3 regions of the Streptomyces sp. NPDC030165 genome follow, and region 2 is predicted to be linked to each of the others. Evidence: riboswitches for the same ligand, from Rfam matches in the RefSeq annotation. Region 2 holds a riboswitch; each other region holds the start of a gene.

Region 1 (5,451 bases), on a different contig from region 2:
TTGGGGCGGACCCCGAGCGCCGCCTCGACCATCGCCTCGTACACGTTGACGCCGAGGGCCCGGCACAGGCCCTCACCGACGAGTGCGCCCCCGATCCGCGGATTGATCTCCACGACCTCCGGGCCCGCGGTGGTCAGGGCGAACTCCACGTGGGCGAACCGGTCGGTGTAGTCGATGGCGGCCAGCACACGGCCGAGCCACTGCTCCAGAGCGGCCCGGCGCGGCTCCGGCAAGGCGACGGGGAACGCGGTGATCTCCTCCCGGAAGTGCGGTTCGGGCGACATCAGCCGGCTGGAGACGCCCAGCAGGCGTGTCCGGCCCGCCCAGGTGAGCGTTTCCGCGCTGTACACGGGCCCGGAGAAGTACGGTTCGGCGAACAGACGGCCCTTCAACCGCCGCCCGGCCGCCTCGGCCAGCGCCGCGTCCAGCTCGCGCTCGTCCCGTAGCAGCCAGACGTTCTGACTGCCGGTGCCCGCGCTGTCCTTGAGGATCGCCGGCAGGCCCACGGCCTTCACCAGCAACGCGGCCGTCTCCGTATCGCCGCTGTCCGCCTCGGCCGCGCGGGCGCGGGTCAGCCCGGCTTCGAACAGCCGGTTCCGTACGGCGACCTTGTCCCTGGCCAGCCGCAGTACGGCCGGGTCGGGGCCGGGCAGCCCGAAGCGGGCGGTGAGGTCGGCGCCGACCAGCATCCAGGTGTCGGTGGAGCTGATCAGCCCCCGCAGGCCCGGGGTCCGGCCGAGCTGTTCCGCCACCAGCTCCGTGTCGAAGGTGTCGGTCTCCACCACATCGACCGCGCCCGCGGGGAGCCGGTCCAACTCGTACGCGTAGTACGAGGGGTCGCGGGTCAGCAGCCGCAGCGGCTCGCCCAGCCGGGCGGCGGCGCGCGTCAGGTGTCCCAGCCCGAAGGTGAGCGATTCTAGGCAGACCACGGTCATGCGCGGGTCTCCTTCCGGGGTGACGGCCAGGGGGCGCGGTGCCACGCCATCGTCGACCAGGGCATGGTCATCTCCTCGGGACTGCCGACCTCCGCCGGCTTCAGGGCGGCCAGGTCCGCGGCCTCCCGGTGGCGGGCGTACACCCGCTCAACGTAGCGGTGGCCGGTGTCGGCCCCGATCACCAGGTGGAGCCGGTCGGGGTGGCGGCGGGTCTCGTACGTGGCGGTCAGGTATGCGGCGCCGGTGGACAGCCCGGCGAAGACGGCGTGCTCGCGCAGCAGGGCGACGGCGCCGGACATGGCGTGGGTGAAGTCCATCCAGTGGACGGCGTCGTACAGGTGGTGGCGGACGTTGTCGAAGGCGATCGAGGAACCGATACCGGCGATGATCGCCTCCGGGTCGTGATGGTCCTGGCTGCCGAAGGTGACGCTGCCGAACGGCTGCACCCCGACCAGCCGGACGCCGGGATCGCGGCGGCGCAGGTGCGCCACGAGGCCGCCGGTCGAGGCCCCCGAGCCGACCCCGCCGACGACGGACAGCGGGCGGCCCGGCAGGGCCGTGGCCACCAGGTCCGCGACCTCCTGGTAACCCAGGTAATGGATGGCGTCGTGGTACTGGCGCATCCAGTGGACGCCGGGCCGTTCGGCGAGGATCTCCCGCACCCGCCGTACCCGCAGCTCCTGGTCGAGCTTGAGGTCGCGCGACGGTCTGACCTGCTCGACCGTCGCGCCGAGTATCTCCAGCTGGGCGAGGGTCGTGGCGTCGACGGTGGTCGAGGCGACGATGTGGCAGCGCAGGCCGTAGCGGTGGCAGGCCAGCGCCAGCGCGTGGGCGTAGATGCCGCTGGAACTGTCGATCAGGGTCTGTCCGGGGCGGACGGTGCCCCGGTCGAGCAGGTGCCGGACGGCCGCCAGCGCCGAGTAGATCTTCATCGACTCGAACCGCAGCAGCACCATGCCGTCCGACAGCCGGACGAGGTCGGGGACTTTGAGGGCGTCGGCTATGTGGGGGTGCGTCACGCGTAGCCTCCTTGGGCGAATGAGCACTGGTGGCCGAGCGACCGGAAGAAGGCGGACAGCTCACCCTTCAGAGCCGGCGCCGGACGGCTGCTGAAGAGGTAGCCGATGAGGGAGCCGGTGTGGGCGACGAAGAGGCCGTCCGCCCCGAACTCCGCACGGTGGGCCAGTACGGCGTCGAAGGTGTGCTTGGGCAGTACCTCCTGGGACAGCGCGCCGCTGAAGGTCGCGGCCCGGGCCACGGCCGCCGGGTCACCCGAGGCGAAGCCCTTGAGGAGGTCGGTCAGGCACTTCTCGTACTCGGCAGCGTTGCGCCGGTAGTGCCGTTGCAGCAGGGGGGTGACGGTGGCGGTGTCCACCGTGCCCGGCTCCATGACGAAGGCGGTGTGGAAGCCGATGCCGGTGCCCAGCCGCCGTACGACACGGTGCCGGCCGCTCAGGTAGAGCGCGAACTCGTCGAGGAAGACGCTGTCGGCCCGCTCTATCGCCGACAGGACGCGCTGGACGGCCCCGGTGTCGTACGGTAGTGAGAAGACCCGGAACAGACAGCGCAGCGTCGCCACGATGTCGGCCGTCGAACTGGCCATGCCCACCCCGACCCGCAGGTCCGAGTGGGTGCTCCAGCGGCCCGGCGGCAGCGTCAGGCCGAAGTGCTCCAGGAAGAGCCGCGCGGCCGTCGCCGCCTTCTCACCGAGGGGCGGTGCGTCCCCGGGGGCGGCGCCGGGCGTGAAGTAGACCCAGGAGTGGCGGTCCACGGGGAACGACACGATCGCGATGTCCCGGTCACCGCCCGGACGCAACGGGCCCTGGAACAGCTCGCCCAGCGTCCCCTGGCAGACGCCGGAGACCCACCGCGCCGCGGCGCCGCCGGACGCGGTCAGCACCGGGCACCGTACGACGGCCGTGCGTGGACCGGCCGTCGGCCGCCCCGGCTGTATGCCTCGGTCACGAACACGCCCTCTCTCGCCGTACCCGGCCCGGGGATCGACCGGTGAGTGAGAGGGCGGCCGCGCCGTATGCGCGTTGCTCCGCCTGCACCGCCGACCCAGCCCTCGAGGTCACCGTGGACAGCGCGTGCGTCCGTCCACGCACGCGCGCAGTGGCAGGTATCCGGACTCGTGGGCACGTCGGCCGGACCGTCCGGCGACACCTACCGGCCGCCGCTTCCCGCACCCTTCGACCGGGTCCGGTGCTGTTGGCGGCTTCCGCTCCCACTCACCGCTGCGGGACAGTCCCGGATTCCCACCGGGTTCCCTCTTACGACGCCCCACGGACCGTGGCGCGAACCGACTGCGCACATCAGCGTAGAGGCGCTCCCGCCACCGCAACAGAGTGACCTGAGTGGTTGTCTCGATCGGCGCCGCTGACAGGGCGCGCGATGTGTGCAGTACGGGGACCACCGCCCGCCGGAGCCGGTCACCGGGATACCGCCCCGCAGCACACCGCCCGTGGCCCGGCTCGAACGTGTCATATCGGTCGGGCGCCTCACGGTCATGCAACAGATCCACTCGCCGCGCCCGGGGGCCGTTTCGAGCCTCGGGCTCCGGGCCGGGCGGCGGAGTGGCCGGCTTCGCCGTGGCGGCGAGGGCGGCCACTCCGCCTCCGGCCGGTCACCGGGGCTTCCTGCCTCTGACCGGCCGCCGGGACTTCCCCACCGCCCGGATCCGCCGATGATGGAGGCTGCACTCCCGCCGCCGAGGGCCCACCTCACGGCGGGACCGGGCGTCAGTCAGGAGGCGTTGGCCATGCGTATCCCTGGTCCCGAGCCCCGGCCGGACGGCGGGGTGGGGGCGGTCGCCGCGGCGGGCGGACTGCACACCTACCAGCTGTGGCTGCACGCGGAGTACGGGCCCGTCGTACGGTTCCAGCTGCCGGGCGCGGAGACGGCCGTGTCGGTCGCCGACCCCGTACTGCTGGAGGCCACGGCCCACCTCGACAAACGGCCGGAGCGGCTGTTCGCGTTCCTGGCCCCGCTGTGTGAGGCCGGCAACCTGCAGGTGCTGCCGGCCGAGGAGCACACCCCCTGGCGGCGCGTCCTGCTGTCGGTGCTGGCCGGGCGCCCGTCCCACGAGCGGCACGCCGCGCGGTTCACCGCGCTGGCGGCCGGCCTCGCGGACCGCTGGGGCGAGCAGGCCGGCCGTGGCCCCGTCGCGCTGCAGAAGGACCTCACCGCGCTGTCGCTGCGGATGATCTGCGCTTACGCGCTGGAGGGCGAGGCCGCTGACCCGGACGCCGTCGTCGCCGCCTTCGAGGAAGTGCTCACTGAATATTTGGGACGGCTCTACCAGGTGCCGGTCCCCGGCACCCAGGAAGAACGCGCCGAACGGGCGGCCCGGGCCCTCGCCTACCTGCGCGCGACGGTCGACCGGGCCGTCGCGGCCCACCGCTCCGGCAGCCGCACGGACCGGAGCGACCTGGTCGGGGCGCTCGTCGAGGCCGGTGAGAGCCCCGCACGGATCCGCGACACCGTCATGGTGACGCTGCTGGCCGCCCACCACACCACCGGAGTGGCCGTCTCCTGGACCCTGCACCTCCTGGGGCGCCACCCCGAGGCGGCCGAACGCGTCGCCGCCGAACTGGACCGCGTACTCGGGGACCGCACGGTGCCCGAGTACGCCGACCTGCGGCGCCTGCCGTACCTGGACATGGTGCTGAAGGAAGCGATGCGGCTCTACCCGCCCGGCCCGTACGGCGCGCGGGAGACGACCGGGCCCCTCGTCCTCGGCGATTACGGGGTTCCGGCCGGGACGACGGTCTTCTACCCGTTCTGGGCCGTGCACCTGAACCCCGACCACTGGCCCGAGCCCGAGAAGTTCGTACCCGAACGGTTCGTCCCGCGGGAGGTGGCCGCGCGGCCGAGGCTGGCCTACATCCCGTTCGGCATCGGGCCACGCAGCTGCGAGGGCGCCGGACTGGCCATGGTCGAGGCCGAACTCGTCCTGGCCGTCCTGCTCAAACGCTTCCGGTTCCGGCCCGCGCCGGGACACCGGGTGACGCCGGTCGAACGGTTCGTGCTGTGGGCGGAGGACGACATCCGGATGCTCGTGACACCGCGCGGCACAGCGCCGCGCCCGTGAACTCCCCGTCCCAGAGGGCCTGGTGTGCCGGAAAGCCGGGTATGCATGGGGCGGCAGTGCCGGTGCGAGCAGGGGAGTGGCCATGACGGAGTGGTTATTGGCGTTCGACGCGGGCTGCGGCGCGTGCGGCGAGGTGGCCGGGAGGATCGGCGGTCTGGTCGATGACCGGCTGACGCTGGTGGGGCTCGGCGAGGCACGTGTACGCGCCCTGCGGCGGCGGGCGTTGGGCGGCGAACCGCCGTTCGTCCCGACGCTGCTGGCCGTGGACGGGGAGCGGGTACGGGCGTGGACGGGCCCGGCGCTGTCGGCGCGACTGTGCCGCCTGCTGGGCCCGGTCGGCTCGCTGCGGGTGGTACGGGCCCTGAACCGGACCGATGTGCTGGTGCACGGCGACCGGCGCAGGCTCCTGAAGGCCGTGCCGGG
Region 2 (5,451 bases):
AGCCGGAACTGCAGCGCCTGCGCGTCCAGCAGCCGGCCCCCGAACGCCTCCCGGTCCCTGAGGTACGCCTGCGCCGCGTGCAGGGCGCTCTGGCCACCGCCGAGGGAGCAGGCGGCGATGCCGAGCCGGCCGCCGTTGAGGCCGCTCATCGCGATGCGGAAGCCGTCGCCCTCCGCGCCGAGCCGCCGGCCGGCGGGAATGCGGACCTCGTCGAGGATCACCTGCCGGGTGGGCTGCGCGTTCCAGCCCATCTTCTTCTCGTTGGCGCCGAACGACAGGCCCGGGTCGTCCCGTTCGACGACGAACGCCGAGATGCCGCCAGGGCCGTCCTCGCCGGTACGGGCCATCACGATGTACACCTGCGAGGCCCCGGCGCCGGAGATGAACTGCTTCACGCCGGTCAGCACGTAATCGTCGCCGTCGCGCACCGCGCGGGTGCGCAGCGCCGCCGCGTCGGACCCGGCGCCCGGCTCGGTCAGACAGTAGCTGCCCAGGTCCGCCATCGAGCACAGGCCGGGCAGCCAACGGGCGCGCTGTGCGTCGTCGCCGTACCGGTCGATCATCCAGGCGACCATGTTGTGGATGGAGAGGTAGCCCGCGATGGACGGGCAGGCGGTGGCCAGCACTTCGAAGACCAGCACGCCGTCCGTGCGGCTGAGCGCGGAGCCACCGTACTCCTCCCGTACGTAGACCCCGCCGAGCCCGAGCCCGGCGGCCTTGCGCAGCACGTCCACGGGGAAGTGCTTGTCCTGGTCCCAGGCCACGGCGTGCGGCGCGATGTGCTCCTGCGCGAAGTCCAGGGTCGTCTCGGCGATGGCCAGCTGGTCCGCGGTGAGTGAGGTCAGCGAGGCAGCCGTGGTGGCGGTGGTCATGACACTCATCGCGCTCAGCCCATCGTCGGGATGGTGAAGCTCGCGCCCTCCTTGACCCCGGAGGGCCAGCGCGAGGTGACGGTCTTGGTCCGGGTGTAGAAGCGGATCGCGTCCGGGCCGTGCTGGTTCAGGTCGCCGAAGCCGGACCGCTTCCAGCCACCGAAGGTGTGGTACGCGACCGGCACCGGGATGGGCACGTTCACGCCGATCATGCCGGTGTTCACCCGGCGGCTGAAGTCCCGCGCGGTGTCCCCGTCACGGGTGAAGATCGCCACGCCGTTGCCGTACGGGTGCTCCGTGGGCAGCCGCAGCGCCTCCTCGTAGTCCGCCGCCCGTACCACCGACAGCACCGGGCCGAAGATCTCCTCCTGGTGGATCCGCATGTCCGGGGTGACCCGGTCGAAGAGCGATGCGCCCGCGAAGAAGCCGTCCTCGTGTCCTGGCAGGGTGAAGCCCCGTCCGTCGACGACCAGTTCCGCCCCCTCGGTGACACCGAGGTCCACATAGGCGCGGACCCGGTCCAGCGCGTCGCGGCTCACCAGCGGCCCGAAGTCGGCGTGCGGGTCGTCGGAGCGGCCGATACGCAGCGTGCCGACCCGCTCCTTGAGCCGCGCCACCAGCGCGTCGGCGGTCTCCTCGCCCACCGGTACGGCGACCGAGACCGCCATGCAGCGCTCGCCCGCCGATCCGTACCCGGCGCCGACCAGCGCGTCCACTGCCTGGTCGAGATCGGCGTCCGGCATCACGATCAGGTGGTTCTTGGCGCCGCCGAAGCACTGGGCGCGTTTGCCGTGCGCGGCGGCGGTCGCGTAGACGTGCGCGGCGATCGGCGTCGAGCCGACGAAGCCGAGCGCTTCGACGCGCGGATCCTCCAGCAGCGTGTCCACCGACTCCTTGCCCCCGTGCACGACGTTGAGGATGCCGGGCGGCAGCCCCGCCTCCAGGAACAGTTCGGCGAGCCGCAGCGGAACCGAAGGCGCCCGCTCGGACGGCTTCAGGATGAACGCGTTCCCGCAGGCGATGGCCGGCGCGGCCTTCCACAGCGGGATCATCGCCGGGAAGTTGAACGGGGTGATGCCGGCCACCACGCCGATCGGGCGGCGCAGCGAGTGCACGTCGATGCCGGTCCCGGCGTTGTCGGTGAACTCGCCCTTGAGCAGGTGCGGGATGCCGGCCGCGAACTCCACCACCTCCAGCCCGCGCTGGAGGTCGCCGTGCGAGTCCGGGACGGTCTTGCCGTGCTCGCTGGACAGCAGCCGGGCCAGGGAGTCCCGCTCGCCCTCGACCAGGCGCAGGAAGTTCAGCAGCACGCGGGCGCGCCGCTGCGGGTTCCACTCGCCCCACTCCGGCTGGGCGGCCGCGGCGTCCGCGACGGCCGCGGTCGTCCCGGCCCGGTCCGCGAGCGGGACCCGGGCCTGCACGGTGCCGGTGTTGGGGTCGTACACATCGCCGTAAGCACCCGATGTTCCCGGTGTGTGCTTGCCGCCGATGAAATGGGTCAGTTCACGGACCATGGGGGCCTGCTCTCGTCAGGTGAGATCCGGGGATGGCACGGCCGGGCCCACGTACGGCGCGGATGGCGCGCGGCACGCGGCGGGGCCGTGGGACGCGAAAGGCGTGGAACCGTCAGCGCGCGGGCGGTGCCGCGGGCCGGACCGGATCACCTGGGCTGTGGGTACGCACCGGTGCCATGCGTGTCTGCTCCATCCTCGTGGACAACACGGAACAACACCCACGGCCGGTATCCTGGCTTCCGGATCACCGCGCGCCGCCCGCCTTCCCGACTCACCTGCGTCAGTGGCGTGTTGCTCGGCGTCGCACTCCCCGGTCACAGTGGCGGGACCACGCCGGATTCGCACCGGCTTCCCTGCACCGCGGGCCTACGACACGAACATATAGTTGGACGTCCTAGTAAGTCCAGGGGGAACGGGGACCGGGTCCGCCCTCATCCCTCCCGCACCGGATACGGCACGAACGTGCTGCTGTTCTCGTCGATGGCCAGCGCCCGTCCGAGCGGCGGCACGGCGCGCTGCGGGCACTCCAGGCGTTCGCAGACCCGGCAGCCCATGCCGATCGGCGTGGCCGCGGCGGCGTTGTCCAGGTCCAGGCCGTCGGAGTAGACGAGCCGGGACGCGTGCCGGATCTCGCAGCCGAGGCCGATGGCGAAGGTCTTGCCGGGGTCGCCCCAGCCGCCGCGGTGCCGGGTGACGGCGCGTGCCGTCCACAGGTAGCGGCGGCCGTCCGGCATGGCGGCGATCTGTACGTGGATGCGGCTGGGCGCGGTGAACGCCTCGTAGACGTTCCACAGGGGGCAGGTGCCGCCCGCGCGGGAGAAGTGGAAGCCGGTGGCGGACTGCCGCTTGGACATGTTGCCGGCCCGGTCGACGCGGACGAAGGAGAACGGGACCCCGCGCCGGCGCGGCCGCTGAAGGGTGCTCAGCCGGTGGCACACCGTCTCGTACCCGAGGCCGAAGCGGTCGGTCAGCCGCTCGATGTCGTACCGCAGCTCCTCGGCGGCGGCGTGGAACGGGCCGTACGGCAGGACCAGCGCCGCCGCGAAGTAGTTGGCGACCCCGATCCGGGCCAGCGACCAGGCGGTCGAGCCCTCCTCGAAGTCCTCGGAGGCGGGCCGCGACAGCTCCTCACCGGCCTCCAGCAGCGCCAGCTGGGTCGCCATGCGGAAGGCCCGCTGCCCGGGCCGCAGCCCGGCCGACAGGCGCAGCACCCGGGTGGACGGGTCGTAGTGGTGCAGCGGCCCGTCGGGTGTGCCGGCCAGGCGTACGCCGTGCCGCTCGGTGAGCCGGGCGGCCAGCGCGCGCTGCACCTCGCCGGGGCGGATGCCCAGCTCGGCGGCGAGTTCCTCGGCCGCGGTGTCGGCGTCGTGCAGATAGTTCTGCCGCCGGTAGAAGAACTCGCGGATCTCCTCGTGCGGTGAGAGCGGCACAGCCGGGTCGGTGCTGCCGCCGCCCCGGCCCTCCGCCACCTCCGCCAGCCGCTCGGTCAGCGCCTGGTTGCGCCGTCCCAGGCCGAGCAGGACCGACGCCACCGCGGGCTGTCGCGAGGCGAGTTCGGACAGGTCGGTGGGGGAGACCCGGCCGGCGGCCAGCTCGTCGGCCAGGGCCTCGCGCAGGTCGGCCAGCACCCGGCTGGTGTCGCGCTCGGAGAAGAAGCCGGGGTCCACCCCGAAGGTCTCGGTCAGGCGCAGGAGTACGGGCACGGTCAGCGGCCGTGAGTCGTGCTCCATCTGGTTCAGGTAACTGGGCGAGATGGCCAGGACGCGGGCCAGCGCGGCCTGGCTGAACCCGCGCTCCTCCCGCAGCCGCCGCAGCCGCGCCCCGGCGTAGATCTTGCTCACGGTGCCCCCTCCGTCGCTGCCGGCGCCCGGCAGCACCCTAGTCGCCTTACGGTCGTCAGGGGACTTCGCAACCTTGGCAGAACGGCACCGGAAGATTGGCGGAACTTGGCTGCGGGCCACGGTTGATGGCACCAAGTGCCACTGTCAGAGTCGGCAGTGCGGCCCGCGGCAACATTGCTCACCCGCTACCGGGACGTCCGACGGGCCGCACTTCACAGCTTCGGTGGCACTGGCATGGCACTTGGTGCCGGGTATTCGCACCGTTCACCAGTGGCCTGCCAGAAACCCGCCAGTTCAGTCAGTTCAGCCAGTCCGAGCAGTTCAGGCAGAGCAGTCCACCACGCACAGCGGTCCACCACAGCGGTTTCGAGCGAACATCCGGGAGATGGTCATGGCACAGGCAGATTCCAAGGCGGCCGAGGAACTGGCCCAGCGGTGGGCGACCGACCCGCGGTGGCAGGGCACCACCCGTACGCACAGCGCCGCCGACGTGCTGCGGCTGTCGGGCAGCGTCCGCGAGGAGCACACCCTGGCCCGCCGCGGCGCCGAGCGCCTGTGGCGTCAGCTGCACGAGCAGGACTACATCCACGCCCTCGGCGCGCTGACCGGCGGCCAGGCGGTGCAGATGGTCAAGGCGGGGCTGCAGGCGGTCTACCTCTCGGGATGGCAGGTCGCCGCCGACGCCAACCTGGCCGGCCACACCTACCCCGACCAGAGCCTGTACCCCGCCAACTCGGTGCCCCAGGTGGTGCGCCGCATCAACAACGCGCTGCTGCGCGCCGACCAGATCGCCACCGCCGAAGGAGCCCACGACACCACCGACTGGCTGGTGCCCGTCGTCGCCGACGCCGAGGCCGGATTCGGCGGCCCGCTCAACGCCTTCGAACTGACCAAGGCCATGATCGAGGCGGGCGCGGCCGGCATCCACTACGAGGACCAGCTCGCCTCGGAGAAGAAGTGCGGCCACCTCGGCGGCAAGGTGCTGGTGCCCACCTCCCAGCACGTGCGCACGCTGGGCGCCGCCCGCCTCGCCGCCGACATCGCCGATGTGCCGACGGTAATCGTCGCCCGTACCGACGCCCTCGCCGCCAACCTGCTGACCAGCGACGTCGACGAGACCGACGCGCGCTTTTGCACCGGCGAGCGCACCGCCGAGGGCTTCTACCGCGTCGAGAACGGCATGGCCCCCGTGATCGCCCGCGGCCTGGCGTACGCCCCGTACGC
Region 3 (5,451 bases), on a different contig from region 2:
GTGGCGGGTGCGCATGGAGGGTCCTTACGGGGTGGTCGAGGGGGCGGTACGGCCGGGCAGGCGGTCGAACAGGAGCTGTACGGCACCGGTCTCGGGGTGCGCCACGCGGTGCGCGCGCACCCCGAACACCTCGGCCAGCAGCTCCGGGCCCAGCACGTCGTGCGGCGCGCCGGAGGCGACGATGCGCCCTCCGGAGATGACGTACAGCTCGTCACAGTGCAGGGCGGCCAGGTTCAGGTCGTGCAGCGCGGTCAGCACCGTCAGTCCGCTGTCCCGCACCAGCGCCAGCAGTTCCAGCTGCTGCGCGATGTCGAGGTGGTTCGTCGGCTCGTCCAGCACCAGCACCCGCGGTTCCTGGGCCAGCGCGCGGGCGATCAGCACACGCTGCTTCTCGCCGCCGGACAGGCTCAGGAACGCGCGCCCGGCCAGGTGGTCCGCGCCGGTCCGTACCAGCGCCGCCTCGCACACCCGCAGGTCCGCCGCGCTCGGCCGCCCCGAACCGCGCTGGTGCGGCAGCCGCCCCATCGCGACGACCTCCGCGGCCGTGAAGCCGAACTCGGTCGCCGACTCCTGGGGCAGCGCGGCCAGGTGGCGGGCCCCTTCGCGTACGCCCATGGCGTGCAGGTCCGCGCCGTCCAGCCGGACCGTCCCGGCGGCCGGGCGCAGCGCGCGGTAGGCACAGCGCAGCAGGGTGGACTTGCCGCTGCCGTTGGGCCCGACCAGCCCGACGACCCGGCCGCTGCCCGCGTGCAGGGTGATGTCGTGCACGAGCCGGGCACCGGCCACGTCCACGGACACCGCGTCGATGTCGATCCGCATCAGATGCCGCCTCCGTACGTGCCGCCGTGGTTCCGCGTCAGGCCCCGCCTGCGTACGTACCTACCGCCGTGTCCCCGCATCAGGCCCCGCCTCCGAACGTGTAGCCGCGGCGCCGCATCAGCAGGACGAAGGCCGGCACGCCGAGCACCGCGGTGATCACTCCGACCGGCAGCTCGACGGGCGCCAGCAGCACCCGGGACAGGATGTCCACCCACACCATCAGCACCGCGCCCAGCAGCGGGGCCACCACCAGCACCCGGCGGTGCCCGGCACCCACCAGCATCCGGGTCACGTGCGGCACCATCAGCCCGACGAAGCCGATCGCGCCGCTGACCGCGACCACCGCGCCGGTGACGGCCGCCGTGACCGCGAACAGCTCCCGGCGCAGCCGCCCGGGGTCCACGCCGAGCGCGGCGGCCGACTCGTCCCCCATCGCGAGCGCGTTGAGGCGGCCCGCGGAGAGCATCAGGTACACCAGCGCCCCGGCCACCGCCGCCGCGGCGACGGGCAGTGAGCCCCAGCCCGCGCCGCTGAGGCTGCCGAGCAGCCACATCATGGCGGAGCGCGCCGCCTCGCCCCGGTCGGCGGCGAAGACCATCAGGGTGGAGAGGGCGGAGAAGCCGTAGTACATCGCGGAGCCGGTCAGGACCAGGCGCAGCGGGGTCAGGCCGTGCGCGCTGCGGGCCGCCGCGTACACCAGCGCCATGGCCAGCAGCGCCGAGCAGAACGCCGCGGCGGACAGCGCCCAGACGCCCAGCGCGGCCAGCGCCCCGAAGAGCAGGACGGCGTTGGCGCCGACCGCGGCGCCGGAGGAGATGCCGAGCACGAACGGATCGGCGAGGGCGTTGCGTACCAGTGCCTGGACGGCCACACCGATGGCGGACAGCCCGGCGCCGACGACGGCGGCCAGGAGCGCGCGCGGGAAGCGCAGCTCCCACACGATGGTGTACGCGGAGACCTCGTCGGAGGCGATCGTGCCGCCGCTCAGCCCGGAGCCGAGGTAGCGCAGCACGTCGCCCCAGCCGACGCCGGAGGCGCCGAGGCCTACGCCGCACACCAGTGAGGCGAGCAGCACGAGGGCCAGCCCGGCGGCCAGCGGCACGGTGGGCACCGGCGAGCCGGTACGGGGCCGGGCGCAGGCATGGCTCTCGGAGGCGGCGGGGCCGGCGGTACGGGCTGGGGCGGCCAAGGGACGTACGCCTTCGGCTCGGGCCGCGTCCGTACGGTCAGGGGTGACGGCGCGTGGCGCGAGGCCGGCGGCGGTGTCCCCTCGCAGTCCACGGCGAGTTGTCAGGAACGGGCGCTCCCGCGGGTGATCGGGCTGGCGGAACGGACGTTCCGCACACCGTTGCGGGTCAGCGCCGGACTCTCACCGGACTTCCCCCGCGGGGCGCTCTGCGACTGTGTGCTGCCTGTTCGAAGGCGGTCTACTTGAAGAAGGCGATGCCGTCGTCCGGCAGGTCCTTGATGTCCTTGGCCCACTCGCTCGGGTCGACGACCTTCTTCAGGTGCGCCGACATGTACGGGCGCAGCGGCACCTCGGGGGTGGCCTTCTCGCCGACCCACATCAGGTCGCTGTTGACATAACCGTACAGGCGCTTGCCGCCGGTGTACGGGCCGGAGGCGGCGGTACGCGCCACGGCGTCGGTGGCCAGGTCGATCTGCGGCTTCTGGTCGGCCAGCTCGCCGTACCAGACCTCCGCGACGCCGCCGTCGCGGATCATCACGATCTCGACCTTGCGGTCCTTGTCGATGCGCCAGTAGCCGGACTCGGTCTCCAGCGGCGCGACCTTCTTGCCCTCGCCGTCGAGCACCCAGCTGTGCGAGGTGTATTCGAGGAAGTCACGGCCGTCGTGCGTGAAGGTGACCTCCTGGCCGAAGTTGCACTTCTCGGCACCGGGGAAGTCGGCGACGCCGGCGCCCTCCCAGTTGCCCAGCAGGAAAGCGAGGGGCACGAGGGCCGGGTTCAGGTCGGACGGGATCTCGATCATCAGCTCAGGCGATCTGTATCGGGGAAAGGATCTGGGGTCTCGGTCAGCGCTGGCCCTGGTACAGCTTCTTCCAGGTCAGCCCGGCGAAGGCGACGACGCCGACGGCGACCAGGACGAGCAGGGTGGTGAAGACTGCCTCAAGCACGAGCGCGCTCCTCGGACGGAGTGAGGTGTTACGGACCGGAAGCGAGTCTAGTCGGCGCGGCCGGTGGCGGCGCTGTGAGGTCGGTCCCGCCGGGTGGACCCGGGCCCGGGTGCCGTCCGGCACGGTCCAGCCGTGGGAGGTGAGGTGGCGCGGCGCGGGGCGTGGTCGGCCAGGTGCCGACGACGCCGAGCGCGGCGCCCAGGGCGATCATCAGCGGGCGGGTGCGGCCCGCGCGGCGTACGAGCCGGGTGCGTGACGCCGCGCGAGGTGGCCGGCCAGGACGGTCCGGTCGCACGCGGCCCCCGAGGTGATCGTGTGCCGGTCGGACGACTGGCCAACTGCCGGGCCGGAAGGTCGCGTTGGCGGGAGCCTTAAAGTGGCCGTATGGCGAAGAAGCTGGTGATCAAGGTGACGGCGGGGGCGGACGCCCCCGAGCGGTGCTCGCAGGCGTTCACGGTGGCGGCGGTGGCCGTGGCCAGTGGGGTGCATGTCTCCCTGTGGCTGACCGGGGAGTCGGCGTGGTTCGCGCTGCCGGGGCGCGCGGCGGAGTTCGAGCTGCCGCACGCGGCGCCGCTGCCGGACCTGATCGACTCGATCACGGCGGGCGGCGGCACCATCACCGTGTGCACGCAGTGCGCGGCCCGCCGGGACATCGGGGAGAAGGACCTCATCGAGGGCGTCCGGATCGCCGGTGCGCAAGTCTTCGTGAGTGAGGTCATGCCGGACGGGGTGCAGGCGCTGGTCTACTGACGGTACGGGCGCGGGCGGCACCGCGGGCGGCGGGTGCGGCTCAGCGGCGCCCGGAGCCGGAGCCGTGCCCGGGACCGTGGTCGTCGAGCTCGCGCCACCACCGGTCCGACTCGGGGTCGCCCGACTCGTCCCACCAGCGCTCACCCGGCTCCCGCCGGTTGCCGACGACCGCCGCGAACGGCGGGATGACCATGGCGACCACGCACATCGCCACGGCCGCCGGTATGGACCACAGCCGTACCACGCCCCACGCCAGGACGAACAGGGCGATGCACACACCCATCAGGACGAAGTACCGGCGGTGCCGGCGCTGCGCGGGCGGACGCTGATGCGCGGACATGGTTCCACCGTAGATCCGGCCGGGGTGGCTGGGAAGCGCGGCGGGCCGCACCCCCAGCCATGGCGTCCAAACCCCTGGGGTGCGGCCCGTCGGCCGTACGGGTGTACGTATCGGTGCCGCCGTCAGACGGCGATGGCGACCTCCGCGAGACCACCGTGCTGCGCGACGACGGTCCGGTCCGCGGTCGCGCCCGGGACCAGGGCGCGCAGCGTCCAGGTGCCCTCGGCCGCGTAGAAGCGGAACTGCCCGGTCGCCGAGGTGGGGACCTCGGCGGTGAACTCGCCGGTGCTGTCCAGCAGGCGCACGTAACCGGTGACGGGCTGGCCGTCGCGGGTCACGCTGCCCTGGATCGTGGTCTCGCCCGGCTTGATCGTCGAAGCGTCCGGGCCGCCGGCCTGTGCTCCACACATATGGGTACTTCCTTGGTGGGTTGAGGGGTACGGGGGGCGGTACTGCGGCGGTGCCGCGGCGGTGCGCTTACTTCGCGGCGCCGAGCTCGATCGGCACGCCGACCAGCGAGCCGTACTCGGTCCAGGAGCCGTCGTAGTTCTTGACGTTGGACTGGCCGAGCAGCTCGTGCAGCACGAACCAGGTGAGCGCCGAGCGCTCGCCGATGCGGCAGTAGGCGATGGTGTCCTTCGCCAGGTCCACGTTCTCGGCCTCGTAGAGGGCCTTGAGCTCGTCGTCCGACTTGAAGGTGCCGTCGTCGTTGGCGTTCTTCGACCACGGGATGTTGCGGGCGCTCGGCACGTGGCCGGGGCGCTGCGACTGTTCCTGCGGCAGGTGCGCCGGGGCGAGCAGCTTGCCGCTGAACTCGTCGGGGGAGCGCACGTCGACCAGGTTCAGGTTGCCGATGGCGGCGACGACGTCGTCACGGAAGGCGCGGATGGAGGTGTCCTGGGCCTTCGCCTTGTAGTCGGTCTTCGGGCGGTTCGGCACCTGCGAGCCGTCGACCAGGTCGCGCGAGTCCAGCTCCCACTTCTTGCGGCCGCCGTCGAGCAGCTTGACGCTGTCGTGGCCGTAGAGCTTGAAGTACCAGTACGCGTACGAGGCGAACCAGTTGTTGTTGCCGCCGTAGAGGACGACGGTGTCGTCGTTGGCGATGCCCTTCGCGGAGAGCAGCTTCTCGAAGCCCGCCTGGTCGACGAAGTCGCGGCGCACCGGGTCCTGGAGGTCCTTCTGCCAGTCGATGCGGACGGCGTTCTTGATGTGGTTCTTGTCGTAGGCCGAGGTGTCCTCGTCGACCTCGACGATGACCACCTTCGGGTCGTCGATGTGGGCCTCGACCCAGTCGGCGTCCACCAGGACGTCGCTACGGCTCATGTTGTTCTCCTCCGGGGCAGTTACGGAACACGCGTACGCCGGCGCGCGCTGCGGGCGGGGGACGCGGCGCTGCGTGGGGAAGT

Evidence for each region. A riboswitch is a leader RNA that binds a small molecule or an ion and turns the genes downstream of it on or off. The one in region 2 is predicted to bind cobalamin.
Region 1: it holds a riboswitch for cobalamin, as region 2 does, so the genes downstream of both, ACZ4Z1_RS32875 (GHMP family kinase ATP-binding protein) here and ACZ4Z1_RS15370 (CoA-acylating methylmalonate-semialdehyde dehydrogenase) in region 2, are expected to answer to the same signal.
Region 3: it holds a riboswitch for cobalamin, as region 2 does, so the genes downstream of both, ACZ4Z1_RS26350 (FecCD family ABC transporter permease) here and ACZ4Z1_RS15370 (CoA-acylating methylmalonate-semialdehyde dehydrogenase) in region 2, are expected to answer to the same signal.

Annotation. Positions count from the first base shown of each region.
Region 1 covers NZ_JBVIBD010000022.1:53,414-58,864, forward strand. The annotation lists gene ACZ4Z1_RS32865 (ATP-grasp domain-containing protein) at 1-935, opposite strand, end outside; gene ACZ4Z1_RS32870 (cysteine synthase family protein) at 932-1,954, opposite strand; gene ACZ4Z1_RS32875 (GHMP family kinase ATP-binding protein) at 1,951-2,835, opposite strand; cobalamin riboswitch at 3,036-3,258, opposite strand; gene ACZ4Z1_RS32880 (cytochrome P450) at 3,697-5,028, shown strand; gene ACZ4Z1_RS32885 (bacteriocin fulvocin C-related protein) at 5,111-5,451, shown strand, end outside.
Region 2 covers NZ_JBVIBD010000007.1:74,286-79,736, reverse strand. The annotation lists gene ACZ4Z1_RS15375 (acyl-CoA dehydrogenase family protein) at 1-881, opposite strand, end outside; gene ACZ4Z1_RS15370 (CoA-acylating methylmalonate-semialdehyde dehydrogenase) at 887-2,386, opposite strand; cobalamin riboswitch at 2,592-2,764, opposite strand; gene ACZ4Z1_RS15365 (short-chain fatty acyl-CoA regulator family protein) at 2,818-4,227, opposite strand; gene aceA (isocitrate lyase) at 4,619-5,451, shown strand, end outside.
Region 3 covers NZ_JBVIBD010000015.1:44,123-49,573, forward strand. The annotation lists gene ACZ4Z1_RS26340 (ABC transporter substrate-binding protein) at 1-15, opposite strand, end outside; gene ACZ4Z1_RS26345 (ABC transporter ATP-binding protein) at 25-819, opposite strand; gene ACZ4Z1_RS26350 (FecCD family ABC transporter permease) at 899-1,930, opposite strand; cobalamin riboswitch at 2,111-2,240, opposite strand; gene ACZ4Z1_RS26355 (heme-binding beta-barrel domain-containing protein) at 2,247-2,810, opposite strand; gene ACZ4Z1_RS26360 (DsrE family protein) at 3,340-3,705, shown strand; gene ACZ4Z1_RS26365 (DUF3099 domain-containing protein) at 3,746-4,045, opposite strand; gene ACZ4Z1_RS26370 (DUF1416 domain-containing protein) at 4,168-4,455, opposite strand; gene ACZ4Z1_RS26375 (sulfurtransferase) at 4,523-5,368, opposite strand.